DNA from 3 places in the Lysinibacillus sp. A1 genome. Region 1 is predicted to be linked to each of the others. Evidence: predicted binding sites of a transcription regulator. Region 1 holds the regulator's gene; each other region holds the start of a gene.
What was found. The regulator CtsR, encoded in region 1, represses protease genes until heat stress. The targets are predictions, from matches to a motif close to ATGGTCAATAAAGGTCAAACA.
Positions count from the first base shown of each region.

Region 2: the regulator CtsR is predicted to act here: its motif matches at 3,856-3,876, upstream of PI85_RS10050 (ATP-dependent Clp protease ATP-binding subunit).
Region 3: the regulator CtsR is predicted to act here: its motif matches at 2,570-2,590, upstream of clpP (ATP-dependent Clp endopeptidase proteolytic subunit ClpP).

Region 1 is NZ_JSZM01000021.1:46,802-56,961, reverse strand. Features, by position in the region: gene ispD (2-C-methyl-D-erythritol 4-phosphate cytidylyltransferase) at 1-3, opposite strand, end outside; gene PI85_RS17170 (PIN/TRAM domain-containing protein) at 15-1,100, opposite strand; gene radA (DNA repair protein RadA) at 1,317-2,693, opposite strand; gene PI85_RS17160 (ATP-dependent Clp protease ATP-binding subunit) at 2,785-5,229, opposite strand; gene PI85_RS17155 (protein arginine kinase) at 5,219-6,328, opposite strand; gene PI85_RS17150 (UvrB/UvrC motif-containing protein) at 6,325-6,867, opposite strand; gene PI85_RS17145 (CtsR family transcriptional regulator) at 6,881-7,351, opposite strand; gene PI85_RS17140 (DUF4870 domain-containing protein) at 7,615-7,920, opposite strand; gene PI85_RS17135 (class I SAM-dependent methyltransferase) at 8,046-8,729, shown strand; gene corA (magnesium/cobalt transporter CorA) at 8,765-9,727, shown strand; gene PI85_RS17125 (hypothetical protein) at 9,783-9,992, opposite strand.
Region 2 is NZ_JSZM01000012.1:97,381-107,540, reverse strand. Features, by position in the region: gene fabF (beta-ketoacyl-ACP synthase II) at 1-67, opposite strand, end outside; gene PI85_RS10060 (beta-ketoacyl-ACP synthase III) at 98-1,036, opposite strand; gene PI85_RS10055 (YjzD family protein) at 1,422-1,616, shown strand; gene PI85_RS10050 (ATP-dependent Clp protease ATP-binding subunit) at 1,666-3,792, opposite strand; gene PI85_RS10045 (Crp/Fnr family transcriptional regulator) at 4,062-4,748, shown strand; gene PI85_RS10040 (metal-sulfur cluster assembly factor) at 4,808-5,116, opposite strand; gene PI85_RS10035 (prolyl oligopeptidase family serine peptidase) at 5,170-5,934, opposite strand; gene PI85_RS10030 (Cof-type HAD-IIB family hydrolase) at 6,056-6,865, shown strand; gene PI85_RS10025 (DegV family protein) at 7,009-7,866, shown strand; gene PI85_RS10020 (alpha-amylase family glycosyl hydrolase) at 7,969-9,435, opposite strand; gene PI85_RS10015 (YisL family protein) at 9,635-10,003, opposite strand.
Region 3 is NZ_JSZM01000015.1:29,685-39,844, reverse strand. Features, by position in the region: gene PI85_RS13710 (amino acid ABC transporter ATP-binding protein) at 1-210, opposite strand, end outside; gene PI85_RS13705 (amino acid ABC transporter permease) at 207-911, opposite strand; gene PI85_RS13700 (basic amino acid ABC transporter substrate-binding protein) at 992-1,786, opposite strand; tRNA gene PI85_RS13695 (tRNA-Arg) at 2,286-2,360, opposite strand; gene clpP (ATP-dependent Clp endopeptidase proteolytic subunit ClpP) at 2,678-3,271, shown strand; gene PI85_RS13685 (HPr family phosphocarrier protein) at 3,323-3,580, opposite strand; gene whiA (DNA-binding protein WhiA) at 3,694-4,641, opposite strand; gene yvcK (YvcK family protein) at 4,730-5,698, opposite strand; gene rapZ (RNase adapter RapZ) at 5,703-6,596, opposite strand; gene PI85_RS13665 (8-oxo-dGTP diphosphatase) at 6,606-7,073, opposite strand; gene trxB (thioredoxin-disulfide reductase) at 7,401-8,345, opposite strand; gene PI85_RS13655 (tetratricopeptide repeat protein) at 8,577-10,100, opposite strand.

The DNA.
Region 1 (10,160 bases):
CATTTTTTCACATCCTAATCGTCCTTCGGCTTCGCAAATATCATACGACCTGCTGACGTCTGCAATACACTCGTTACTGTTACTGTTATGGCCTGTCCTATAAAGCTACGACCGCCCTCCACAACAATCATCGTACCATCGTCTAAATAAGCGACCCCTTGATTATGCTCTTTCCCATCCTTAATGACTACCACCTGCATATCTTCACCTGGAATTACGACAGGTTTTACGGCATTCGCTAAGTCATTTATATTTAATACTTTCACATGATGTAGCTCACAGACTTTATTAAGGTTAAAATCATTTGTGACAATTTGAGTATCGTTACCCATTTTTTTTGCCAGTCGTACAAGTTTTAAATCTACCTCTTGCACATCCTCAAAATCCTCATCTGTAATCTCTACATTTGTCTTACGTTCATCCTGTAACTTTCTTAATATATCTAAACCTCGACGTCCTCTTGTACGCTTTAATGTATCAGAGGAATCGGCAATATGCTGAAGCTCTGTAAGGACAAACTGAGGCACCACAAGAACCCCTTCGATGAATCCTGTTTCAGAAATATCTGCGATACGACCATCAATAATGACACTTGTATCTAATAATTTGTAACTTCCTCGCACTTCTGGAATTTCAGCACCCTCAGCAGCTTTTTTCTTCGTATGATTACTACGTAAAGTAAAAAGCTGTATTAATTCATCCCTTTTTCTAAAACCTAGACGGAAGCCTAAATATCCTAATACAAATGACAGGATAATAGGGAGTACCTCTGTAACAAAGGGGACCTTTACACTATTAATAGCAAAGCCTAAGAAATACGCTACAATTAGCCCTATTATTAGGCCAAGCGTACCGAATAATAAATCTCCGACAGGGACCTTAAACAGGACCTCTTCCATCCAACTAATGAGCTTCACAAAATAATCGGAAAACGCAAATGACAATGTAAACAGTAAAAGCGCTCCTAATGCTACTGATACGTAAGGATTATCAAGCCAAGGATTAGATGATAAATGAAGCAATTCGTATAATGGCGGTAAGAAAACAAGGCCCAACGCTCCTCCAATCAGTAAAAAAGCAATTTGAACAAATTTTTTCACAAGCTGTCACCTCCTATTGTTAGTTAAGATTATACATAGTTTACTGTAGAAAATCCTTCATCAGCCCATCAAATTATCATTATTTAATCTCTATTTTCCATTACACCTTCACCATGCATTAACTAGGACGCCTATCCCTTTACTTGAGTTTCCTCTTTTTCCGTCAAAACTGAAGGAAATGCATGTCAGAATAATATCCAACATGCATGGTTTTTCCTATAACTCTCTAAAGCAGGCATTTAATGCATCCTTTATCGTTTCTACCCCGATAATTTCAATCCCTTGTGGAAAATCCCATCCACCTATATTGGAAGTAGGTATGAATACTCTTTTAAAACCAAGCTTCGCTGCTTCAATGACACGTTGCTCAATACGGGATACTCGACGCACCTCTCCTGTCAGACCTACCTCACCAACAAAGCAATCCGTTGCTCGCACAGCCTGATCCTTAAAGCTAGAAACGATGCTTGTCAGAACAGCTAAATCGATGGCAGGTTCGTCCAATTTTACACCACCAGCAACTTTAATATATGCATCCTGCGCTTGTAGCATGAGACCCATACGCTTTTCAAGTACGGCCATCAGTAATTGCACTCTATTTTGATCAACCCCTGTTGCCATCCGCTTAGGGTAATTAAAGCTGGTAGGCGTTACGAGTGACTGGATTTCAACGAGTATTGGCCTTGTTCCCTCCATTGAGGCAACAATCGTGGAGCCCGCAGCTCCTTGTGAACGCTCCTGTAAAAACAGCTCAGATGGGTTCAAAACCTCTTTTAGCCCACCCTGTAGCATTTCAAATATAGCAATTTCATTTGTAGAACCGAAGCGGTTCTTTTGACTTCGTAAAATACGATGATTATGATGTCTTTCCCCTTCAAAATACAGGACTGTATCCACCATATGCTCTAAAATACGAGGCCCTGCTATTTGCCCCTCTTTCGTAACATGCCCAACTAAGAAGATCGCAATTCCTTTTGTCTTAGCAATTCGCATAAGCTCAGCTGTACACTCACGGACCTGTGAGACACTACCTGGCGCACTTGTTACCTCTGGATGAAAGACGGTTTGTATGGAATCGACAATGACAAATTTCGGCTGTACTTCCTCAATCGTTTGATTCAAAAACTCAAGATTTGTTTCAGAATAAATATACAGCTCTTGCGAAATTACCCCCAAACGCTCCGCACGTAGCTTCGTTTGACGGATAGATTCCTCACCAGAAATATACAGCACACGATGACCTTTATTAGAAAGCAAGGCTGAAACTTGTAGTAATAAAGTGGATTTCCCAATCCCTGGATCACCGCCTATTAATACTAGAGAGCCAGGCACAATACCACCGCCTAATACACGGTTCAGCTCGCCCATTTCTGTCGCTACACGGGACTCTTCACTAGCTTCCACCTGAATGATAGGGATTGCCTTTTGAGTAACAGTGGCAGAATGCTGGAAAGCCCCACGTGGTCCTTTCGCAACCACTTCTACTTCCTCCACCATCTTATTCCATTCCCCACACCCTGGACATCTTCCCATCCATTTTGCTGATTCATAGCCACAGCCTGAACATACAAATTTCGTTTTTTTCTTTGCCAATTTTCTTTCACCTCGAATATTTGTTCTTATATTAATTGTACAAAAAAAAAGACAGCTTGGCACTTAATGCCTCACTGTCTTTCGTTCGAAATTATTTAGAGATAGAAACGCCCTCTTTTTTCTTCACAATAAATTCATCGTTTACATAATCAATGACAACATGATTACCCTTCTCCACATTACCTTTTAGTAATTCTTCTGATAAGCGGTCTTCCACTTGTTTTTGTAATGCTCGACGTAGTGGACGTGCACCGTATTGAGGGTCATAGCCCTCCTGTGCGATTTTTTCAAGCGCTGCATCGGTTAATTCTAGTGAAATATCTTGTTCTTTCAAACGTTTTGTTAGAGCATTCCCCATCATCGCAATGATTTCTTTTAAATGCTCTTTTTCTAATGAATGGAAGACAATCATTTCATCGATACGGTTTAAGAATTCTGGGCGGAATGCTTTTTTCAATTCTTCTAGCATCGTACTCTTCATATCGTTATGTTTAGAATCTGCGCCACCAACATTAAAACCAAGACTTTTTTGATATTTAAGTGCATCCGCGCCAACATTTGAAGTCATAATGACTACTGTATTGCGGAAGTCTACTACACGACCCTTAGAGTCCGTTAATCGTCCATCTTCAAGAACTTGCAGTAGAATATTGAAAACATCAGGGTGTGCTTTTTCAATTTCATCTAGTAATACAACAGAATATGGTTTACGACGGACTTTTTCAGTCAATTGACCACCATCGTCAAAGCCTACATAGCCTGGAGGCGAACCTACTAAACGAGAAGTCGAATGTTTCTCCATGTACTCAGACATATCGACACGAATCATAGCATCTTCGTCGCCAAACATCACTTCAGCCAGTGCTCTTGCAAGCTCTGTTTTACCAACCCCTGTAGGTCCTAAGAAAATAAATGAACCGATTGGTCGTTTTGGATCTTTAAGGCCCGCTCTTGCACGACGGATCGCACGTGAAATAGCTTCTACCGCTTCGCCTTGACCTACAACGCGTTTGTGTAGCTCTTCTTCAAGTTGTAATAATTTCGAAGATTCTTCAGAAGCGATTTTAGCTACAGGAATTCCTGTCCACATCGATACAACTGCTGCAACATCATCAACAGTCACTTTGGACTCGGCCTTGCCTTGCTCTTCTTTCCAATTCTTGCGTGTAGCTTCAATCTCATCTTTAAGCTTTTGCTCAGTATCTCTAAGTGCTGCAGCCTTTTCAAACTCTTGACCTGAAACAGCAGCGTTCTTTTCCGAGCGAACATTTTCAAGCTTATCTTCAAGTGCCTTTAAGTTTGGTGGCACTGCGAATGAACGTAAGCGAACCTTTGAACCCGCTTCATCGATAAGGTCGATTGCTTTATCTGGTAAGAAGCGGTCTGAAATATATCGATCACCCATTTTTGCCGCTGCCTCAATTGCTTCATCTGTAATTTTCACTCGGTGATGTGCTTCATAGCGGTCACGTAAACCTTGAATAATGAGAATAGCTTCTTCCACCGTTGGTTCATCCACTTGGATCGGTTGGAAACGACGCTCTAATGCTGCATCTTTTTCAATATATTTACGATATTCATCAAGCGTTGTCGCACCGATACATTGAAGCTCCCCTCGTGCTAAGGACGGTTTTAAAATATTAGATGCGTCAATCGCACCTTCTGCACCACCTGCACCGATTAAAGTATGCAATTCATCAATAAATAAAATGATATTGCCGGCTTGTCGAATTTCATCCATTACTTTTTTCAAACGGTCCTCAAATTCACCACGATATTTTGTACCTGCAACGACAGTTCCCATATCAAGCGTCATCACTCGTTTGTCGCGAAGAATTTCTGGTACTTCATTATTAATAATTTGCTGTGCTAACCCTTCAGCAATAGCTGTTTTACCAACACCTGGCTCACCAATTAGGACAGGGTTATTTTTTGTACGACGCGATAACACTTCGATAACACGTGTAATTTCCTTGCTTCGACCAATAACAGGATCTAACGTACCTTCACGGGCAATTTGCGTTAAATCACGGGCTAAACTATCTAATGTTGGGGTATTCGCCGCTTGTGCCGCTTGTTGACCAGACTGCGCGTTATCATTATTTCCTAATAATAATAAAACTTGCTGACGAGCTTTATTTAAGCCTACACCTGCATTATTTAAGACGCGAGCTGCTACACCCTCACCTTCACGGATAAGTGCTAATAGTAAATGTTCTGTACCGATATACGAATGACCTAATTTACGTGATTCGTCCACCGATAGTTCAATTACTTTTTTCGCTCGAGGCGTATAGTGAACTATTGGACCAACATCTTCTTTCCCTTTACCGACTAATTCTTCAATACCAGCTTCAATCATTTGAGGACTAATATCAATAGCTTCTAACGCTTTTGCAGCAATACCGCCGCCTTCACGTATAAGCCCTAATAAAATGTGCTCTGTGCCTATGGATTCGTGCTTCCAACGAATAGCCTCTTCCTGAGCAAGCTGTAATACTTTTTGCGCGCGTTGTGTAAAACGATTAAACATCATATAAATCCTCTCCTTTTTCCCCATTATTAGGCTTATTCGTGTGTGTTTGAAATAATGCCTCACGAAGCATTTCAGCTCGTACACGATCACGTTCAGCAGGCGGTAATGCCTCACCTGCATAATGCTGTAAAAAACCTGGTTGCATACTGACGACACACTCATTTAAAGTTGTTGCGAGTATACCGTCAATCAACTGTAGGTCGACTCCTAAACGAACATTCGAAAGACAGGTAGCCGCTTCCTCACTCGTTAAAATTCTTGCATACGTAAGGGTACCTAAAGCTCGATAAACTCGATCTTCTAAAGCCAGCTCGGCTTTTTCCATCAATCTACCTCTTGCATGCCGTTCTTTTTGTATAATTTTTTCAGCAACACTTTGTATATCTGCTAAAATATCTTCCTCTGTCTTTCCGAGAGTAATTTGATTGGACACTTGATAAACATTTCCTAAATTTTCGCTTCCTTCACCATATATACCTCTTACGGTCATACCTAAGCGTGTCATCGCATTTATAATTTGATTCATCTGTCCCGTTAACGTAAGAGCAGGTAAATGCATCATCACAGATGCTCGTAGCCCAGTACCAATATTTGTAGGACAGCTTGTTAAATAGCCAAACGTATCTCGAAAAGCATAAGGTAAGACCTTCTCTAGAATACGGTCAATCTTATTCGCTTGTTCATAGGCATTTTGAAGCTGGAAACTCGCTGTCATACATTGAATGCGTAAATGATCCTCTTCATTCACCATAATACTCACGGATTCATCTTGTGACAGAAGCACGGAGCCCACCTGTTCTTTTTTGGCAAGCTGCGGACTAATCAAATGCTTTTCTACAAGAATTTGACGTTGTAAAGGTGTTAGATCATTGATAGCAAAATATGCATAATCATTTTGAAGGGTTGGACTATCGCTTACTGCATGTGTAACTGCCTGTTCCACCTGTAAAGCCTCGTTCTCTGAAAACGATAGTGGAAAACGATAGCCATCTAAATTTCGAGCAAGGCGAATTCGTGTACTAATGACAATATCAGAATAGTCGTCTTCAATACGCATCCAAGTAGGTGTCGCACGCTCTAAAAACGATTCAATCATCAAGACACATCACCACCTTCAAATTGTAACTGCTTCTCAAGCTCTTTGACTTCATCTCGAAGCTTTGCTGCCTCTTCGAATTGTTCTTCATCTACAGCGAACTTCATGCGTTTACGGATATCCTCTATTTGCTTTTTAATGACATACACATTGCTATGGGCACCTGGCATTTTCCCAATATGTTGGGGGCCCGCCTGTATGCGGTTAAAGAGCTTAGGTAAATGCTCACTAAAAGTGTCATAACAGCTTGGGCAACCAAACTTACCTTCTTTTAAAAATTGCTTATACGTAAATTCACATTGTGGGCATGTTTGCTGTTGTGGCTGTGTTTGTTGTTTTTCTCCTACCTTTTGCCATGTAGGTGAGCCAAACCAGTTTGATAATAACTGTTGTATGGAAACTGGCTCTTGTTTAAACTCTGCATGAAATGGATGGAATTGTGAGGCGCAGACGTCACAATAATGGTGCTCCACCTTTTGCCCATTTTGAACTTGTGTTACAGTAACTGTCGCATTACGTTGTTTACAATGTTCACATATCATTTCCATCACCTCACTATTTCTGTTGCTCGTATTTTATAGTTGTCAGCATCGCCCGCAATATTTTTGCACGAATTATATCTCTTAGAGGGAGATGTAAATCGATTGTTGAGCGATCAATTGCTGCTAACATTAATTTCGCTTCTCGCTTTGAAATTACCTGCTCATCGATAAGTCGATATACTAAATCTTCTGCCATTGTTTGCGATGCTCCACCTTCAATATGCCGGAGAACATCGTCGATTAGATCAATCTGTGAATTCGCGCGGACACGTAAAATTCGAATGTATCCACCACCACCTCGCTTGCTCTCCACAAGGTAACCTCGCTCGGCGGTAAATCTTGTATTAATGACATAATTTATTTGTGATGGTACACATTGAAATTTGTCTGCAATTTCACTACGTTTTATTTCAATATGTCCTTCTCCACCTAATTCAAGTACTTGCTTTAAGTAACCTTCTATGATGTCTGATATATTACGCATTTTAGGAATACACCTCGCTTGCTTCACTGACTTTGACTATCTTTGACTTTCTTTGAGTATATTATACAAAACGCTTGAAAATAATTGCAATGATTTCGCCTAGAGAAAAATGAAAAGGCTAAAAAACGATATTCAAGCGTAGAAAATAGCACTAATTAGTGGGTATCAAGCATATCATTTTGCTTCCTACACCTAATGTACCCTTTTTATCCATAGAAAAAACGCAAGCATATGCAACTAGCATATACTTGCGTCTATAAAAATTATACCCAACGACCTACAATCGGATAACGCCAAGGCTCGTCAGTTAATGCTTTGACAATACCTATAATTGGTACTACAAATAGCATAATCCCAAAAACAATTAAAAATGGAATGCCAATAATGAAAATGCTTAAGAATCCAGAAACAGCAAGTAAAATTGCCATGACAAGTTGGAAAAGAATAGCTTGAATAGAAATTGCCTTCACTTCCTCATCCGAACTAATTAAAAAGAAGATAATGGGAACTAACCATGGCGCAAAAAACGAACTTGCGTGTATGATTACTTTAGACCATTTACTCTCCATATATATCAACCCTTTCTTTATACGTTATCTATCGTTTTATGTACTACTATTTACGGAACTATACCCGTAATAGTTTCAGTTTAAAGTGAGTTTTTTAAAAAAATTTTGAAAGGTCGTGATGAGAAATGGAATTCAACCACATATTAGCAAATGAATATGAAAAGGGGATTCGCCGTACTCTACCAAGCTATGATGCAATGCTTCGTTTAATACAAACTTTTTATCGTTCCACATTACATGAGCATGCGGATATATTGGTTGTTGGTGCAGGTAGTGGCAATGAAATATTGCAGCTAGCAGATGGAAGACCACATTGGTCATTTACTGGTATTGATCCGTCAGAATCCATGCTCGAAATAGCAAAGGAGCGTCTCCAATCTTTACCGAATGATCTGTCGTTCTATCAAGGAACATTGCTGGATACCCATCTACCTGCTATAAAATATGATGCAGCTAGTTGTGTACTCGTCCTTCATTTTATTCAAAGCTATGAAGATAAGCTATCGACCTTGAAAGAAATTTGGAACCATTTACAACCTGGCGCACCGTTTGTCCTAGTTTCGAAATACGGTCAACCTGGTACTATTGAAACGGAACTGCAATTCGATTTATGGCGTTCCTATTGGCTCCAACATACAAAGCTTTCCGTAGCTGATGTTGCAGAAATGGAAAAATCCATCCGGGCCCTGTCATTTATGCCCGAGGAAGCGATTTTAACTTTATTACAAGAAGTAGGTTTTATAAAACCTGCTCGATTTTTTGCCACTACTTTGTTTGGTGGATGGGTATGCTTTAAAGAAGAACATTAAATTTATTTTGTAGTAAATACTTTGAGGTGAAAGCTGTGATAAGCACCATTGGCATTACAAAAAAACAACAATTACTAAAAGATTTCCCTTTGGAATCGATACATCAACAAGAATTCGAATGGTACTGGGTCGATTTTAATTGCCCTACTGCAGAGGAAGAATCTTTGCTAGATTCATTTTTTCATTTTCACCCACTAGCTATTGAAGATTGCTTAATGCGATTACAACGACCTAAACTGGATTTTTATGACGATTTCCATTTTTTCGTCATTCATCGATTAAACGAGCTGACCTTAGCTGCAGAAGAGGTTAATATTTTTGCCTCGAATAAGTATATTGTGACATTCCATAAGAACCCCGTTCCCGAAATTGAAAAGGTACAAAAGATGTTAGAAAGCCAGCCAAAAAACTGGGAACGTGGCACAGTCTACTTAACGTATCAAACCATTGATAAAATCGTTGATAGTTATTTTCCACTTGTTTATAAAATTGAAGATCATTTAAATGCACTTGAAGGCGAGCTTACATACCAAAGCAATGTAAATGCCATGAAGATTGTCTTCGAGTTTCGTAGTGATTTGCTCGATTTGCGGCGTGCCATTTTACCGATGCGAGACCTTTTATATCGAGTACTTAATTCTTACCGCTTTTCATTGAACAAATCTGAAAGAGCTTATTTTGGAGATATATACGACCATCTTTTAAAACTGACAGAAATGGTTGAATCCAATCGAGAGCTGACAGCAGATATGCGAGATAGTTATATGGCTATGAGCTCAAGCCGCATGAACGGCATAATGATGACTCTAACAATCGTCTCAACGATCTTCATTCCACTAACCTTTATTGCAGGTGTTTATGGGATGAACTTTGATAATATGCCTGAGCTACATGGACAATACAGCTATTTTATTGTCCTCGGTATTATGATTATTGTTGTAATCGCTATGCTTACTATCTTTAAACATAAAGGCTGGTTTAAATTATTTAAGCCTTAATTCCCACAAAAAGCTGCTCGTTTAACAATCAAACGAGCAGCTTCATTTATCACTATTAGTAAGGACCTCGATCGTCAATTTTATTGTCACCCTGCTGTGGGAATAAAAAGTATGCTAAAACCCCTGACCCTAGAGCGGCGCAAATTGTAATTAATAGCTGTTCAATATGTGGTACTTCCGCATAGTAGTTTCGTAGCATGTAAACGGAACCTATTGCAACAATGACCATGACTGGAATAACGAATTTAAAGCGTTTTTTCTCCATATAATACCTCCTCCTATAATCTTTCACGTTCAATTTTTCTCTCCTTAAACAGTTCGTATTTTACAGGTTTCCCAATTTAAATTCAAATTTACTTCGCCTCACTAGTCGGACTGCCAATAAAGTAAAAAAATAAAGAAATAACCAAATTTTTAACCAAATATTCAGCAA
Region 2 (10,160 bases), on a different contig from region 1:
CTTCGATGCTATTTCCTAGTGGTGTAACTGCGCCAATTCCTGTAATTACTACTCGTCTTTTACTCATTGTCTTACTCCCCTCAAGCATTTTTCCTACTTATTTTCCCCATCTCATGGCTACGGCACCCCATGTTAAGCCGCCACCAAAACCAACAAGGACTAATAAATCATCCTCTTTAATTTTACCTGCTTCAAGCTCATCTACCAAGGAAATACCAATCGATGCTGCAGAAGTATTCCCATATTTATGAATCGTTTTTGACATTTTTTCTGGTGGTAGCTCTAATCGCTCACGAGCAGATTCCATAATACGTATATTCGCCTGATGCGGCACTAAAAAATCTACGTCTTCTTTTGTTAATCCTGCTTTATCTAACACACTGACAGCCGATTCACCCATCTGACGTACAGCAAATTTAAATACTTCACGACCATTCATGGCAATTGTATCTTGTTTTGTTAAATAAAGATTTTTACCGCCTGTGCCATCTGCACCAAGCTCAAATGATAAAATACCTCTGCCTTCAGATACTGGCCCTACAACTGCTGCGCTCGCGCCATCACCGAATAATACTGCTGTATTTCGATCGTTCCAATCAATGACTTTTGACAGCTTTTCAACACCTACTACTAAGACATATTTATAAGTGTTTGCCTCTACAAAATGTTTAGCTGTCACTAAACTATATATAAATCCTGCACATGCGGCTGCTTGATCCATCGCCGCAGCATTTACTGCTCCGAGTTGTTCCTGAACCATACATGCTACACTTGGGAAAGTTTGATCCTGTGTGACAGTTGCTACAAGTATTAACCCAATCTCCTCAGGCGTAATACCCGCTTTTGCAATAGCTTCTTTAGCAGCGGCTACTGCTAAATCTGAAGTTTCCTGATCATCTGCCGCAAAATGACGTTCTTCAATGCCTGTTCGCGTACGAATCCACTCATCCGAAGTATCCATTATTTTTTCTAAATCAAAATTTGTCACGACTTTCTCAGGAACATATTTGCCTATTCCTAAAATACCAGCGTTCATATAGCAACCCCTCAGCTTTCTTACTATCAATTATTAGTAACTGGTCATAATTATAACGCATAGTAAAGGAATGACGCAAGATGATTTAAAATTATTGTGTATTGAACGAGTCGTTTCTTTGTTATTGAAAGTAAGCTTAGCCTTATACTACGTATAGCTTGAAGTCTATAGAGTTTCCAAATTCCCTTTTTCAGGTTTGCATACTTTGGCAAATTGAATGCCGCAAAAAATACCTGAGAATTATAAAATGCAAAACCTTGTATTTGTTGTGACAAATTCGCCATGTTTCACATAAAAGATTCATTTTTTTTCGATTTATGTTATGATATGATAATGAATATGAGTAAAAACTTATGATGAAAAAAGTTCGGTTGAGGTGAAATTAATGCAATATATCGTAACGTTCGTATGGTCATTCCTACTAGTTTCAATGTTAAACTATGTAGTCAGCTCTGTACTTGGTGCACCATTTGATTTTAAGACAGGGGCAATCGTTTCAGTTGTATTCTCCATCTTAATTTTTATTATTGGAGCAATCATTCCAAACGATCCTACACCAGAAGCTGCAGACCATCATTAATTCAGCTAGAAAAAACCTGTTCCGCATTATGCGAAACAGGTTTTTTCTGTTATTTTTCCACTATACAATGGCCATCATGCATTTTTACATGCAATGTTTCTCCAGGCAATACCTCGCCTCGTAGCAGTTCCTTAGCCACTGCCGTTTCGATATGGCGTTGTACAAAGCGCTTTAGTGGTCTTGCCCCAAATTGAGCATCTGCTCCTTGTAGAACAACCCAATCAATAACTTCTTGGTCGACAGCTAATGTAATTTCCTGTTCAGCCACACGGTTAATTAACTGCTCTACATACTTCCAAGCAATTGCTGTAAAGTGTTTATTTGATAAGGCATGGAAAAAGATAATATCATCCATACGGTTTAATAACTCTGGTTTGAAATGCTGTCTGAGAGCAGTCATAACCAAGTCTTCAACGGTTGGATCGTCATCTTTTGCCTCCATTAAATAACTAGAGCCGATATTCGACGTTAAAATTACTACGGTATTTGTAAAATTGACCATACGTCCTTGACTATCTGTAATTCTTCCGTCATCTAAAATTTGCAATAAAATATTAGCCACATCTGGGTGTGCTTTTTCAATTTCATCTAATAACACTACAGAATAAGGGTTACGACGGACAGCTTCCGTTAATTGACCGCCTTCCTCATAGCCAATGTACCCTGGAGGAGCACCAACTAAGCGAGACACACTATGCTTCTCCATATATTCGCTCATATCAATTCGAATAAAATGATCTTCTGAATCAAATAATTGAGCAGCTAGTGCCTTAGCAAGCTCTGTTTTACCAACACCTGTCGGACCTAAGAATAAAAAGCTACCAATTGGACGATGCGGATCTTTAATGCCTGCACGAGCACGCCATACAGCCTCTGTTACTAATTGAACAGCTGTATCTTGGCCAACTACGCGTTCATGTAATGTATCTTTTAAACGTAATAGTTTTTCGCGCTCGCCTTCCACTAATTTTGTCACAGGAATACCTGTCCAGCGAGAAACAATTGCTGCGATTTCTTCAGCTGTCACTTCTTCACGTAAAATACGGGACTCTGCGCCGCTTTCTAATTCTTTTTCGAGCACCTGAATGTCTTTTTCAAGTGTTGGAATTTTACCATGACGTAATTCTGCAGCTTTATTTAAATCATACTTACTTTCCGCTTCATCTAAATCACGACGGTACTTATCTAAAGTCTCGCGTTTTTTCTGAATATCATGTAGCTTTTCCTTTTCTGCCTCCCATTGTTGCCGCATTCCTTCAGAGGACTCTTTTAACTTTGCCAATTCCTCTCGTAATTGCTCCAGACGCTTTCTACTTGCTTCGTCCTTTTCCTTACGCAACGCTTGTTCTTCAATTTCTAACTGCATAATACGACGAGTCACGGCATCAAGTTCCTGTGGCATTGAATCAATTTCTGTTCGAATCATTGCACATGCCTCATCAATTAAATCAATCGCCTTATCTGGTAAAAATCGCTCTGTAATATAACGATTGGAGAGTTCTGCTGCGGCCACAATCGCACGGTCATGAATACGTACTGCATGATGTAATTCAAAGCGCTCTTTTAAGCCTCTTAAAATAGACACAGTATCCTCAATAGAAGGCTCACGTACAAGAACTTGCTGGAATCGGCGTTCTAAGGCAGGATCTTTTTCAATATACATACGATATTCATCTAATGTAGTAGCACCGATACAATGTAATTCACCACGAGCTAGCATGGGCTTTAACATATTTCCTGCATCCATAGCGCCATCCGTTTTGCCTGCGCCTACAATTGTATGAATTTCATCAATAAATAAAATGATTTGACCTTCTGAATCTTTCACTTCTTTTAACACGCCTTTTAAACGCTCTTCAAATTGGCCACGGTAGCTTGCACCTGCAATTAAGGCACTCATATCCAGCTCGTATAGCACGCACTCTTTCAAGCCCTCTGGTACATCACCCTTCACAATACGTTGAGCTAAACCTTCTACAATCGCTGTTTTACCAACTCCTGGCTCACCAATTAATACAGGATTATTTTTTGTTTTACGCGTTAAGATGCGAATGACATTTCGAATTTCCTCATCGCGCCCAATGACAGGATCCATTTTGCCATTTTTAACTTCTTCTATTAAATTACGTCCAAATTGCTCTAATGGCTTTTGATTATCTGTTTGTTGAAATTGCATAACTAGCACTCCTTTACTTTAATATTTCGCATAATTTTTATACCCATTCAGGTTCTTTTTAAAAGTTTGACCTTCTTTGACTAACTTTATTTTACATCACTCGACAGTTCTTCGCAAAGAAATAGCACTAAATTTTTACACTTATTCATGAAAATTTACGTTATAATAATAGTATGTTTCTATGTTTTAGTATCGAAAAGTCCACTGTCCTTTTGTAATAATCGCCATTTATTACAAAAAGAAAGCGATGTGTTGGAGATATGGTTTCAATGGATAATATGTTTGAAAAAATTATGGACCTTTTTCAAAAGCATGGTGTTTTTATCAAAGTAAATAAAGGGAATAAAATTTTTCTAGAGGGTGAACGGTCAAAGGAAATATACTATATTAAGTCAGGTGTTATATCGATTAGTCAAGAAACTGAGGCAGGTAAGGAATTGACGATTCGTATATGTGGTCCTGATAGTATCATTGGAGAGGGTTCATTATTTTGTAACCTTGTCTATAACTCCATGACTGCAAAAGTTTTAGAATCTGCTACGCTATATGTTTTAAGTCGAAAGTCATTAGAACATTTACTGGAAGAACAGCCTACAATCATGGTGGAATACATGAAGTGGCTTCAGACAGAAAATTTAAAACATCAGAGTCGTTTGCGTGATTTAGTGTTAAATGGTAAAAAGGGTGCCTTGTTTTCAACACTCATTCGTCTATCTAATACGTATGGTAAACCTTTAGAGGATGGTTCCATTTTTATTGAGTTTCAACTAACAAATACGGAAATTGCAAATTTGTGTGCGACTAGTCGTGAAATGATTAATCGTATGTTGAATGATTTAAAAAAACATGACATTTTGACTTTTGACAAAGGCTTTATTACTATTCATGATTTACAATTTTTAAAAAATGAGATTGCCTGCGAAAATTGTCCATTACAAGTATGCCGTATCGATTAATTCGTTACATGCTAAATCCCTGCTTATTTCTTATAAGCAGGGATTTTTAATAGCCACTATTAGCGTACACCCAATGCCATTTTTGCATAGCGTGACATTTTATCTTTTGACCAAGGTGGATTCCATACAATGTTTACATTTGTACTTTTCACTTCCGGAAGTTCATTTAATGCTGTATTCACTTGATCCACAATTACTGGGCCAAGTGGACACCCCATCGATGTTAGCGTCATTGTAACCGTCGCTACACCTTCATCATCTAATTCTACATCATATACTAAACCTAAGTTGACGATATCAATTCCAAGCTCAGGGTCAATTACGTTTTCTAATGCACCTAACATGCTATCTTTCATATCTTGATCCATTCCCATTTCTCCTTCCATCATAGTGTTAACCTTATCATAGCAGATGCATCATATTATGCCAAATGCTCTGCAAGCCAATCTGTCGCTGCTAACATTCCGTCACGTGGTACAGTATGTCCAGCCTTTTTATTCACCATGAATGTTAAATTTTCAGGGTTTGCTTGATAGTATTCCCGTAATGTTTCATAAAATTTATAGGTTTCATGGAAAGGTACAGTTTTATCTAATTCACCGTGCCAAAAGAAAATCGGGCGTCCTACAAATTTTTCAGGAGTTAGACTGACATCATAGGTTCCTAGAACCTCATTAATCTTTTGCACATCTTCCTCTGTCATGGGCCAATTGACACCACTTTTTGTAAATTGCTGCAATTGGTATTCACCCAATTTTATAAAACCAGGCGCACCCATACATATTGCAGCCGTTTGAATCCAATCATAAAGCTTAAGACAGCCTGATGTCACAATACCACCCATAGACGTACCTCCTATGCCAATTTTATGATGAGCTAATAAATTTTTATTCTTTAATTCATTATATAATTGTTCCACTTCATGAATAGAATTTATAACAATATCCCAAAATTTCAAGTTCATTTGCATCTCTGTGAGACCTTCGCTACGGTCACCATGAAATTTTGCATCTGGTAATAGGACACGCACCCCTTTATGCACCAACTGATATGCATAGTGTAAGTTATGTTCTTTTGCACTCATAAATCCATGTAAAAAGATCACTACCGGGGTATCTTCATTCATATTGTCTGTATGTATATGTAATAAAGGAATATTTCCCCACATTTCTTTTTCTACAAACATTCTTGTCACTCCCAACTCTTGTCTCATCTTTATGTTAGCAAACTTTTTTCACTGTGACAAAATTTTGACGAATGAAAGACAAAGAGATACTATTCAAACTATAGGAAAGGGGCAACAAGCTATGAAACCGCATTTAATCGTATTGGATTTAGATGGTACTTTATTAACAGACCAACAACAAATTTCCGCAAAAACAAAAAAATCATTATTGCAGGCTAAGGAACAAGGACATCAAGTAATGATTGCAACTGGCCGTCCATACCGTGCCAGTGATATTTATTATCATGAGCTTGGGCTTACAACACCAATAGTCAATTTTAATGGAGCCTATGTGCATCACCCTAAAAATGTCTCTTGGCAGCATATGCATACTCCCATTGATTTAAGTGTTGTCCATGATGTCGTTAATTCCATTAATAGTTACGAGTATGAAAATATCATTGCTGAGGTGAAGGATGATATTTATGTACACACAGAGGATGATCGCATCTTAAATATTTTTAATATGGGTAATCCGAAAATTACACTTGGGGATTTATATACACATCTCTTAGATAATCCTACAAGTTTACTGATACAGGCAAATGAAGCCAATTCTGTCATTATTCGCGACCACTTACAGGCAGTGCACGCTGAAGTTATTGAACACCGTCGTTGGGGCGCACCTCTTCATATTATAGAGATTGTTCGACGTGGCTTAAATAAAGCAGTAGGCATTGCACACGTAGCAAAGGATTTAGGTATTCCACGTGAACGTATTATTGCTTTTGGTGATGAAGACAATGATTTAGAGATGATCGAATATGCTGGACTTGGCGTAGCGATGGGGAATGGTATATCAAGCCTTAAAAATATTGCCAATGAAATAACTACTACAAATAATGATGATGGGATTGCAAAAATACTCATCGAACGCTTGAAATTATCATAGTTACGTAGTAAGTTCAAGTTACCATACCATTTTTACCAGTTTAACTTTATTCAGTGGTACCCCTTCGGTTGATTTAAGTGAGTACCGACTGAATAAAGCTAAAAAGGCTTTAAAAAGTAAGTTGAAATTAGGGGGACAAGAGAATGAAGATTTTTACGGATAGTGGATGTGACCTACCAAAGTCTTACTATGAAGAAAATGATGTCGTGCTACTCCCTTTACGAGTGCAATTGAACAACAAAGAATATGAAGATGTCATTTCCATTGATTCCAAAGAGGTTTATGATGGAATTCGTCAAGGTGCCCAACCCAAAACATCTCAAGTATCGCCAGAGCTTTTTTTGAAGCACTTTGAAGAATTAGCTAAAAATGAAGAAGAAGGTATCTATATCGCCTTTTCATCAGAATTATCCGGCACATATAGTACTGCCCAAATGATTCGTAATCAAGTATTAGAACAATATCCTTCATTGAAGTTAGTCATTATCGACTCTAAATGTGCATCACTAGGACATGGTCTTGTTGTGGAAGAGGCTGTTCGGCTTAGAAATTTAGGTACCTCTTTTGAAGATGTAGCGTCTAGAATTAGCGCTTTCGCTCCTCAAATAGAGCATTTATTTACAGTTGAAGATTTGGACTACCTTGCTAAAGGTGGCCGTGTCTCAAAAGCGAGTGCCTTTTTAGGTGGCCTTCTAAGCATTAAACCTATTTTAAATGTAGAAGATGGCAAACTTGTACCGATAGAAAAATCACGTGGTCGTAAAAAAGCACTTAATCGTATGCTGGATTTAATGCAGGAGCGTGGAGGTAACTTCACGAATAAAATTGTTGGTATTAGTCATAGTGATGATATGGCCTTTGCCAATGAAGCAAAAGCATCCATTCAGGAGCGTTTTTCTCCACAGGCTGTTCAAATTACGATGATTGGCTCAGCCATCGGTTCACATGTGGGGCCAGGCACTATCGCGATTTTCTTCACGAATAAGAGCTATGAAGGCTAAACTATGATAGCTTGGAATTGCCCAGCTATTGGAGCATCCCTAAATAAAAAACAAAAATAGCATGCTAGGATGACTCCTAGCATGCTATTTTTTGCGTAGATATTAAGAAGCGTCTTGTTCTTGACGACGAACTTTTCCTCGTTTAATGATGATTACAACAAAGCCAATAAAGATGACCCAAACTAAACCAAGGGCAACCATATACGGCACATTTAGCCCCTCATCATTGCGAACCTGATAAATCTCTACCATTTCTCTGTCTAAAATGACTGGATACACTTGCTTTTCGTTTATACGAACTTTTTCCTCATGTAAAATCCCGTTTAGCATTTTCCCTTCACCAAGTTGTTCAGGTGTTAAGTCCACGCGCTGAGTTTTGCTCGTATTATTGACCATAATTACCCATTGTTCTTCATCCGAAGTACGTGTAAAGACAAGTAAACCATTTTCATTTGTAATGATGTTAAAATCACCATTTCGTAAAGTGGCAGACTGATTTCGTAAGGATTGAACATTTTTAATATAGTCAATTAATTCTTCATCTGTTTTAAAGTTATAAAGTTGATGTGTATCAGGCTTAGCTTCCCCGTTCATCGCAATTTCTGTACCATATTGGACTACTGGAGTTCCTGGCATCATAAATAAAGCACCCATAGCCATTTTTAAACGTGTAGGTGGGAACATGTTTTCATTCGCAGAATCGAATGTAAAACGGTGGGTTTCTAAAGAATCCACCATAATTTGCGTCGGCTTTTCTCCTGAAAACGGCTCTGTCAATTTAGATGAGTCCATATCAACATTCTTAAAGATATTGCGATAAATTTCTGCTGTCGCTGGTGAGAAGGTTGCATCAAAATCAGCCTCACTCGCTTCATTTGTTATGACATAAAGAGATGATTTTGTCTCTTTTAATGCCGCTATCATTTTATTGATAAAAGCCGTATCAGCATCTGAAATATGAGTTAATCGAATTCCACCAATATCATATGTAGAAACAAAATCGATTGCTGATTGAATAAGTGCTTCTTGCACATCTGTATTCGTTAAATCCCATTGAACTTGTCCATTATTCGTAGAAGCAATCCAGTCTGCTTTCGCAGCATCCTTTGCCCATTCATGATTAGGACTTACATCATTGAGTGGAAAATCCACCATTATAGACATATTTTTAGCTTTGTAAGCCTCTACAACACTTTGGAATTCTTCTGCAGTTCCAAAATGGCGTTCAATCGTAGAATAGCTTGTTAGCATGGATCCATCATATTTCTCTGTGGAATAAATAGGTCCAATGGAAACAATCGTATAGCCCATTTCACCGATAAATTTTAATTTATCTTGTAAACCTGTAAAATCCCCTCCTGCAAATTTCGAAGGGTCTTGCGTATTTGTATCAAAATCGTTTGCGCCCGAGCCATTAAAGAAACGGTCAACGAGTAAATCATAGATGCTCTCTTCTGCAATCGATGTTGTCGCTTTTTCATCCGCATGCGCTACGGGTGTAGCACTTACGAATGTAGTAGCTAGTAAAAGTGATGCAGCTGTCGCACTTATCCACTTCTTGAATTTCACTGTTATTCCCTCTCTTTCAAACCAATCCATCGTCATTTTACCAAATATCACTGTCACGTCGCTATCTTTTCAAAAGATTTTACGAAAATGCGGAAGGAATTACGGCAAAAAGGTGTCCGTTCCCTTCCATTTCAGTATGATCGCTGTTTTTAATAAAATAAAAGCCGCGAAGCAAATACTTCACGACTTTCACCAAATATTATGCTAAGAAATTTTGACCCATTGGTAGCTTGAAGCCTAGGAACAATGTAATCAATAAGAATACTGCAAATAAAATCCAAAACATGCCAGTTGGTTTATTTTTCTTTTGGCGTACTAAAACCATTTCCATCATACCAATTACAAGAATACCGCCTATGAATTTAAAGCCGTAAAGCATGCCCATGTTGTAATTCATGCCTTCAATGAATAATGCCCCACCTGTAATGATAATTAGTACATAAAATAGACGCAATGTCATATGTAAGCCTTTTGATTGCTTGCCCATTAGCGCAGCGATTAAAAAGATAACAATAGCTACTACCCAAGTAGTAATATGCAAATGCGTTTGGCTAGTTAAAAAACCCATGTTTGTCCCACCTCATTCATTTTTCTATCAAACTCTATCCTACCATGCGATGGAAAGGGTTTCAAACATTACAATAGTGTTCACATAATTTACACCATTTGTGACTTAGAAACTCCCTGAAAAGCAACCTACATGGTAAGTAATAAAAAAATCCGCG
Region 3 (10,160 bases), on a different contig from region 1:
CGTTTTCGGATCATTGATCTTCACATCTTCAATATAAATAGCACCGTCCGTTACTTCCTCTAGCATATTAATGCAACGTAAAAAAGTACTTTTTCCTGAACCAGAAGGCCCAATGACACAAACAACTTGTTTTTCTTGGATTTCATAATCAATCCCTTTTAATACTTCTAGCTTACCAAAATATTTGTGTAGGTTCTCAATTCTTATCATCTTGCTTCCCGCCCTTCTGCCTTACGAGGGACATAACTATTGCTAAATCGTTTCTCAATAAATGCAACAATCTTCGTTACACCATACGTTAATATTAAATATAGTAATGCAGCAACAATATACGGTTCCCAGAAACGGAAGCTTGCACCTGCAACAACTTTACTAGCATATAAAATATCTGGTGCAGCAATGACTGTTACTAGTGAGGAATCCTTTAATAATGCTATGAATTCATTCCCTAATGGCGGGATCATGCGTCTAAAGGCCTGCGGTAAAATAACCTTACGCATCGCTTGGTTATGTGTAAGTCCAAGTGAACGAGCGGCCTCCATTTGCCCCTTTGCAATACTCTGGATACCTGCACGGAAAATTTCTGCGTTGTAGGCAGCACAGTTTAAAATAAGCGCTGTAATCCCTGAAACCATATACCCTAAAGAATGTCCAAAAATGGTTGGAATAACGGCTAAGTGTATTAATAAAATTTGAACAAGCATTGGTGTTCCGCGGAATAAATCCACATATAATTTTGATGGCCAATATATCCATTTTTTACTTGATAATTTCCCTAGTCCTAAAAATAGTCCTAAAAGAATACCGCCAAAATAACCACTAAGTGTCAAAATAAGTGTTACGCCAATACCTCGTATAAACATATCTCGGTAGTTCCAGACAATGTCCCAGCGTAGGTCAAAGATGTCCATCCGAAAACCCCATTTCCCCTTTAAAGTCACATCAATTAAATGAGTCGCTAGCATACTGCTTGGCGAGTGGCATTACCCTATTATTCGAAATCAGTACCTGTAATTTCTTTTAATTTACCGTTTTCTTTAATCTTTTTCAGACCTTCATTTAATTTATCTAATAGCTCTTTATTCCCCTTTTGAACCATAAAGCCATAATATTCTTTTTCGAATGCGTCATCTTGAATGACTTTAATTTTTTGATCTGGATGCGCTTTAATATATTCGTATACTACCGCATTGTCTCCAATAGCTGCGTCAACATTACCATTTAGCATTTCTTGAATTGCGATTGGCTGACTTTCAAAAGCCATAATATTTGTACTTGCTTCACCTTGTAGCTTTTTAGCTGCCATATGGCCAGTAGCATTAATTTGTACGGACACCTTTTTATCTTTTAATTCATCTAATGATTTAATCTTTGAATCTTCTTTCACAACAATTAATAATTGAGATTCATAGTATGGCTCAGTAAAATCAAATGATTCTTTGCGCTCATCTGTAATTGTAATCCCTGAAGCACCAATATGTGTTTCACCGTTTTTAATTGTTTGGAAAACGGGTTCCCAACCAATATTATTCCACTCTACCTCGAAATCCATTTCATCAGCAATTGCTTTTAAAATATCGACATCAATCCCCACAATTTTCCCTTTATCGTCAACAGATTCAAACGGTGCAAATGTTGCTTCTGTACCTACTTTATATACTTTCTTGCCATCCGCACCTTCTGAAGGTGTGCTACCAGAAGAGGCATTGTCCTTTGTGCCACATCCTGCAAGTGCTAAAGTTAGCGCTGCTATAACCATAAGTAACATCCAAGCTGTTTTTTTCATTGCATTTCCCCCTATTTCGATAATTTTCCATCCTGCGTATTATTTTTCGCAATTCGGAAATGTTAGACTATTAGGTCAATTATATTAACATTATAGTATTTGCACAACAACTTTTCGCATAAAACTAAATATTTTTTCATATTAATTAATGGAAAACCCAATTAAATAGAAAAAATAAGCATTAATAACAAGAAAACGAACCTAAAACTAATATATATACAATAGAAGCAATGCCAAATTTCGATAAATTTAAACAAAAAAAAAGAATCCCCTCAGAAAGGATTCTTTTTTTCGGCTATTACTAGCCTTCACGGACAGTATGTTCACTAAAAAATAATTTGGAGTTGTTGCTTTCTTGAAGGTTTGAAAGGCATAAATAGGGGAATAATGCCAACTAGGACAGTATTCCCATTACTTTTCCTCTCTATCTCCACTAAGCAGGCTGCTAAACTACTTATTAGGAGATTGAGCTATTACAGTATATCAATATTCAGTAAAATGGCGCCCTCGGAGGGAATCGAACCCCCAGTGCAAGAACCGGAATCTTACGTGTTATCCATTACACCACGAGGGCAAAAAACACAAAAAAAAAGTACTCACCCTAGGCTTACGAAAAGCATGATGTAGATAATCCTCATTTGAAGCATACCTGCAAAATAGTGTCCTGTACTTTCAAACTTATAACCTTACCTATTATACAAACGTATCACATATATTTCAACCATAGAATGCAAAAAGAATTTATTTTTTTTATTTTAATTAATTTCACTTTAGCAGGGTTAATATTTGACCTTCCCTGACTATAATGTGTATGATAAGGTTACAGCTGAAATAAACAATGTAGATTTCAGCAAAGGTAATCGAATTTAGTTTTTTGAAGGAGGATTTAACATGAATTTAATTCCTACAGTTATTGAACAAACAAGCCGTGGTGAGCGTGCATATGACATTTATTCACGTCTACTTAAAGACCGCATTATCCTTTTAGGAAGTGCTATTGATGACAATGTGGCGAACTCAATTGTCGCACAGCTACTTTTCCTACAAGCAGAAGATCCAGACAAAGACATTTCTCTTTACATTAATTCGCCAGGTGGATCAATTACGGCTGGTATGGCTATTTATGACACAATGCAAATTATTAAGCCAAAAGTTCAAACGATTTGTATTGGTATGGCTGCATCAATGGGAGCTTTCTTACTTGCTGCGGGTGAACCTGGTAAACGTTTTGCATTACCAAATGCGGAAGTAATGATTCACCAACCACTAGGTGGCGCACAAGGTCAAGCGACAGAAATTGAAATTGCTGCTAAACGTATTTTATTCTTACGTGAAAAATTAAACGGCATTTTATCTGAGCGCACTGGTCAACCACTTGAAGTCATTGCAAGAGACACAGATCGTGATAACTTCATGACAGCTGAACGTGCAAAAGAATATGGTTTAATCGATCACATTATGCACCGTAGTACGGATAATAAATAATACAAAAAAGCCTCCCAGAAAATTACTCTGAGAGGCATTTTTATTTGTTTGTTAATCTTCATTTTCAATAATTGTAGCTAATGCTGTAACCGCTTGCTCAGCATCATTGCCTTCACTACTTAACGTTACTTCGGTACCTTTCGCCACCGCTAAGCTCATGACACCCATTATCGATTTGGCATTCACTTTTTTTTCATCTTTTTCTAGAAAGATATCCGCACTGAAACGATTGGCCTCTTGCACAAATAGTGCTGCTTGTCTAGCTTGTAGTCCTAATTTTAATTTAACCTGGACTCTTCTCTCGATCATTCTCAAAACTCCCCTTCACTACCGTTCATCTATTAGTTTTATCTTACCTTACTTACTAGCAAAAGAACAATAAGCGATTACGCATGACATTCATACCTGAAAAGTATGAAAACTTAACCACCTATTTTTTCACCGCGTCTTAATGCATCTGCTATTTCGTCTATTTTTCTTAAACGATGGTTGACACCTGATTTGCTGACGGTACCACTGGATACCATTTCACCAAGTTCTTTTAACGTAACATCTTGATACTCTACTCGTAATCGTGCAATTTCACGAAGCTTTTCTGGTAGTTGGTCAAGACCAATAGAATTTTCAATAAATCGAATATTCTCTACCTGCCGTAATGCTGCTCCAATTGTTTTGTTTAGGTTGGCTGTTTCACAGTTCACAATACGATTGACACTATTGCGCATGTCTCGCAATATCCGAACGTCCTCAAATTTCATCATTGCCTGATGGGCGCCTACAATATTAAGGAAATCAGAAATTTTTTCGGCTTCCTTTAAATAAGTAACAAAGCCTTTTTTACGTTCAATTGTTTTGGCATTGAGTTCAAATTCATTCATTAAATCCATCAATGCCTCACCATGTTCTTTATATAAAGAATAAATTTCTAAATGGTAGGCGGACGTTTCTGGGTTATTGACAGAGCCTCCTGCTAAAAATGCACCTCTTAAATAGGCTCTTTTTTGACCATTTTTTTTAATGAGCTTTCTTGAGATCGTATGATTAAATTGAAAGTCGTCTGAGATGATTTCTAAATCAATTAACAGCTCGCGCGCTCCTTCTCTTACACGGCAAATATATACGTTATTTTTTTTCAATCGCATTTTCTTACGAACTAGTAATTCCACATTGTACGGATACAATTTTTTCATAATCGTATATAGTCTTCTTGCAATTGCAGCGTTTTCAGTTTGCACGTCCAAGCTTAGTTGTTTATTCGCAAAGGATAATGAACCATTCATACGAATTAGGGCAGAAACTTCTGCTTTCATACAATGATTGTCCGCTTCTATTTGGGTTAACTCCTTTTTCGTTTCAGAAGCAAAAGACATATCACGCCCCCCTTTCAATCATAATTTCTATGTATATGTTCATCTTACCATATACAATAAACACTTTATGTTTCTATTATCGGTTCTCTTACCGATCATAAATACCGGCATAATCTACCAGCCACTCTGCAACATTCGTAGCATTATGTCGAACCGTACCATCTGATCGAATTGTAGCAATATCGCGCCTTATAACCTCTAATCCCATACTTTCAAGCTTTGCCACATCAAATGTCACTGGCTCTGCTCTTTCTTCTTTATACAATTCTTTTACAGGATTCGGCAATTCTTCATCATTAACTAAAATCGAATCAATAAAGGATGCGCCAACATGCTTATGTATGGCCGATACATGATCACCTGCTGTATAAGAAATGGTTTCACCTTTTTGTGTCATTAAATTACAAACATATATTTTTCTTCCTTTTGCTTTCACAACAGCTTCCCCTATCTCTTTGACAAGGAGATTTGGAATAATACTTGTATATAAGCTTCCTGGGCCAATTAATATATAGTCTGCACGCTGAATTGCCCGAATAGCTTCTGGTAACGGTTGCACGTTTTCGGGTACTAAAAAAACGCGATCAATGCGTTTTGTCGCTGTCGGGACTTTTGATTCACCTTCAATGATTGAACCATCCTCTAACACAGCATGTAAGTTAATTTTTTTATTGGCTGCTGGTATTACACGGCCATGTACTTTTAATACCTTCCCCATCTCACTTATAGCATGGTTAAAATCACCAGTAATATCAGTAAGTGCTGTTAGCATTAAGTTCCCTAAGGAATGGCCACGTAAATCCTCTGACGCTGAAAAACGGTATTGAAACATTTGCTCCACTAGCGGTTCAATATCTGATAATGCCGCAATGACATTCCGAACATCACCTGGTGGTGGAATATCATAATCATCTCGTAAACGACCTGAAGAGCCGCCATCGTCTGCTACCGTCACAATAGCAGTAATATCAAATGGATGGTGCTTGAGCCCACGAAGTAATGTAGATAGTCCTGTTCCACCACCAATTACCACAAGCTTTGTTTGCTTTTTCCCCATTCACTCATTCCTTTCTACGATTAATATCACGATGCGTAATAACCGTATTCTCTTTGCTGGCTAAATAAGCCCCAAAAAACTCTGCTAAAGTTACTGAACGATGCTGACCACCCGTACAACCAAAAGCGATAACGAGTTGTGATTTACCTTCTTGTCGATAAAGAGGAATCATAAAGTCGAACAAATCCGTTAGTTTTTGTATAAGTATTTGCGTATCTTCCAAGGCTAAAACATAGGAGGATACTTCTGTTTGAAGTCCCGTCTTTGGGCGTAGCTCTTCTACATAATACGGATTTTTAAGAAAACGAACATCGAACACTAAGTCTGCATCAATTGGCATACCATGCTTGAAGCCAAAAGACATGATGTTTACGGTAAAAATAGTATCTGCTTCACTGGCAAATTCTTTAACGATCTTTTCACGTAATTGCTTTGGTTTCATGTTAGATGTGTTATAAACAAAATTAGCACGGCCTTTTACTTCCGATAAAAGCGCTCGCTCTTGCTTTATACCATCTAAAGGTAAGCCACTTACTGCCAATGGATGGGCTCTTCTTGTTTCTTTATAGCGTCTTACTAATGTGGCATCATCTGCATCTAAAAATAAAATACGAGCTACAATGTCGCCTTCTTTTAGTATATGGTCTAACGCCCCAATAAGCGCATCAAAAAAGTTACCTCCACGCATATCCATCACTGCCGCAATACGTGTACTATTCTTGCCAGAATCTCTTAGCAGAGTTAAAAAAGTTGTAAGTAACGCAGGTGGTAAATTATCAATACAGTAATACCCTAAATCTTCAAAGCTTTGAATAGCTACGGTCTTCCCAGCTCCAGACATTCCTGTAATAATAACCAATTCATGTGTACTTTTTTGGCCTTCAACCACCACTGTCATGCAACTCCTTTATTGTTCTTTTGATATTTGTATTTTCTGATGAAGTAATTCAAAATTCGTTGTATAGTCAAACGTGCCATACTGAATACCTGATTGCGAAATAGCAAATTGTAAATTAGTGCGATCTCCTTCAGCCATTGGCAAATGTGCTAAATCCTCTACTGGGTGCCATGCAAGTTTACCTTCTCTAGTTTCTACAAACGGTACACCGTCTACATCCTTGGCAACAAATGTATAAAGCATCCATTCATCTACGACTTCATCATTTTCTTTAATGACCATCGTATAAACACCCTTTAGGTGTACATGTAAAGGTATAACATTTGTCTCTTCCTGAAATTCACGAACAGCAGCCTCAAAGATGGACTCACCGCTTTCCATTTTTCCACCCGGAGCAACGTACCAACCTCGTCTTGGTTTTTGAAGTAATAATACTTTACCGTCTTTTACGGCAATTAAATTTGCAATTCTTTGCATAGGCACACCTCTAATCACTTTTGCATTCTACTCTCCATTATAGCAAGACACAGCAAGATTTGTCCTCATTTACAACTCTCATACGTAGACATTTAACAATTTAGTTTTATCGAAGAATTTATTAAAAAAAGCTTATGCTCTTTTCATGATCTATACAAATAAAAAAGTAGGTTGTTCCCACCTAATTGAGGCGGAAACAACCTACTAAACAAAATAAAAGGGGGATTGCTAATTACACTTTTAATCATACACCTTTTATATGTCATTCAAGTTACAACAATATTAAAACCACATTAAAATTGTATTTTTTTCCTTAAAATAGCCAAGTTATGCATTAATTTTCTCTAATAGCTCTTCTACATAATGCTGTACAGCTTGAGCTGCAATACTGCCATCACCAGTTGCTGTAACAATCTGACGTAGTGATTTTTCACGTACATCTCCAGCTGCAAAGATACCTGGAATTGTTGTTTCCATATTATCATTTGTCAAAATATAACCAGCATCATTTAAAATACCTAAAGATTCAAATGGCTTTGTTAAAGGTAGCATACCGATATACACAAACACACCATCTGTTGTAAACTCTGATTCAGTTCCATCCACAGTTGATTGTAGTGTAACACTACCCACTTTACCATTAGCTTCATTAATTTCTTTTACTGTAGCATTCCAAATGAAATCAATTTTGTCATTTGCAAATGCACGATCTTGGAGGATTTTTTGTGCACGTAATTTATCACGACGGTGGACAATTGTTACTTTATCAGCAAAGCGTGTTAAATATACGCCCTCTTCTACAGCTGAATCTCCTCCGCCAACAACTACAAGATTTTTTTGTTTAAAGAACGCGCCATCACAAACTGCACAGTAGCTGACACCACGGCCGCCAAGTTCTTTTTCACCAGGCACACCCATTTTTTTATACTCTGCACCAGTTGTAATAATAATGGCACGTGTTTTATATTCTTTTGTACCTGATTTAATGGTTTTAAATTCTTCCCCTTCGATGATTTCTGTTACATCGCCATAGGCATATTCAGCACCGAATTTTTTAGCATGGTCAAACATTTTTGTAGAGAGCTCAGGTCCTAAAATTGTATCGAAACCAGGATAGTTTTCTACTTCTTCAGTGTTGGCCATTTGTCCACCAGGGATTCCTCGTTCAATCATAAGCGTTGCCAAATTAGCACGTGATGTATAAACAGCAGCAGTCATCCCAGCAGGACCTGCACCAATAATGACCACATCATAAATTTTTTCTTCCGACATAAATACTTCCCCCTAAACAGAATACTTTTTATCTTCATTCAACAAATAGTAGTGAAAGTGTAACGTCACCTACATATGATCCCAACTTACAATAGAGGGGATGAAGATAAACCATTGGCAACTAGCAAGGAGTAACACTCAAACGCAATGTTGCCAGGGCAAATTCTTGATAACGTTAGTATGTTCATCGTATGTGAAAGTATAAAGTTATTCAACTATGTTGCTCACACACTAATTATGACTGTCTGGTAAAAAAGCTAAAATTTCTTCAATATACTTCGATAAAGTGGCAACAGATACTCCATATTGTTGAGCTATTTCTTTTTTTGTCACCTTAAGCATTTGAGAAGATCTAAATAAATAATCATTTGCTCCTGCAATCGCTACAGGATTTGTAAAACGATAATTTTGAATTAAAGCTTGTTCACATAAGACAAACCACATTTGAAACATAGGTACAATCAATGATGATAATTTGCCATACTGCTCTAATAAAATTTCCGGCACATTTACAGCACGTAAAAAGCTGGCCTCTACTTTGTTTTTCTTATCAAATTCATGACCAAGTGCATAGGCTAAAAATAATTTCTCAAACGCACCGAATTGCTCGATATTGACCCATTTAGGATGGGCGATTATTTCTTGCTTATGAGCCGTATCCTTCAATAAAAACAATCCAAAGATACGCTCACTTGAATAGCTACTTTCTAATTTTTCAACGATAAAATTTCGATCATGTTCCAACGCGTCCAGTGCAAATTCATTGTCATGTTGGCGCCAAGGTTCAAAGCCCTCTTTATCTGGGTCTACCTCTAGCAGTTGACCCCAAGCACTTTTCGAAACCTCTTCATGCCCTGAAAAATAAGCAGCATGGGATAGCCAGAAATAAAAACCTGCGTCGCCTACATAGCCTCTTTTTTGCATACTGCGCAACCATTTATAGGCTAATTCATATTGCCCTATTAAAGCTAATGTAGCACCTAGTTTATAACGATGCTCCCATGTATATGGCTGAATTTTAACAAGGATATTTAATAGCTCTTGCAAATCTTCTTCATTCTTTTCATAATACGCAATCACCGTTAAGTTACAAAGTGCATGTAAGTTTCCCTTATTTTCACGTAGTACTGTATGTAAGAGAGCCTTCGCCTGTTCCTCTTCTCCAACATAAAAATAAGCAAGTGCAAGATTATTATAGGCCGACCAAAATGCTGGTCGATCTTCAATTAAATCTTCTAAAATAGTAATAGCTTCAGGAAAGTCGCCCTTCTCCATATGACGGCGAGCCTGTTCCTGACGATATAAATCCTCACCAGATCCTTCAAGCTCCTCAAATTCATCCTGCTCGAATGCGACAAATTCTAAAATTTCTGCTGCTTCATCTGCATATGCACCTTCAGGCTCTAGCTGCAAATACTCTTCAGCAAAGCGTTTTGCATCCTGCATGATTCCTACACAACCTGACACTTCCGCCATGTAAAAAATAATTTCCGGATTATCGGGGTCAATTTGATAGGCACGACGAAGCAGATCATACGCTTCTTCAAAACGTTGACCTTCTAACTCTACAATAGCAAGCTGCAAGATTATCATAGGATCATCTGGGCTAAGATCAACTGCACGCTGCAAATATTTATAGGCTTTATTCATTTGTCCACTGTTCATAGCTTGAATTGATTTTTTATAATAATAGTCGCCTGTTGGAATGAACGACACTATATTTGATTGGTTCTTATTTTGACGTTTCTTTTCCAATACATTTCCTCCGAAACAAGAAATAAGGAACGTATTAAACGTTCCTTTACACAGTAAACC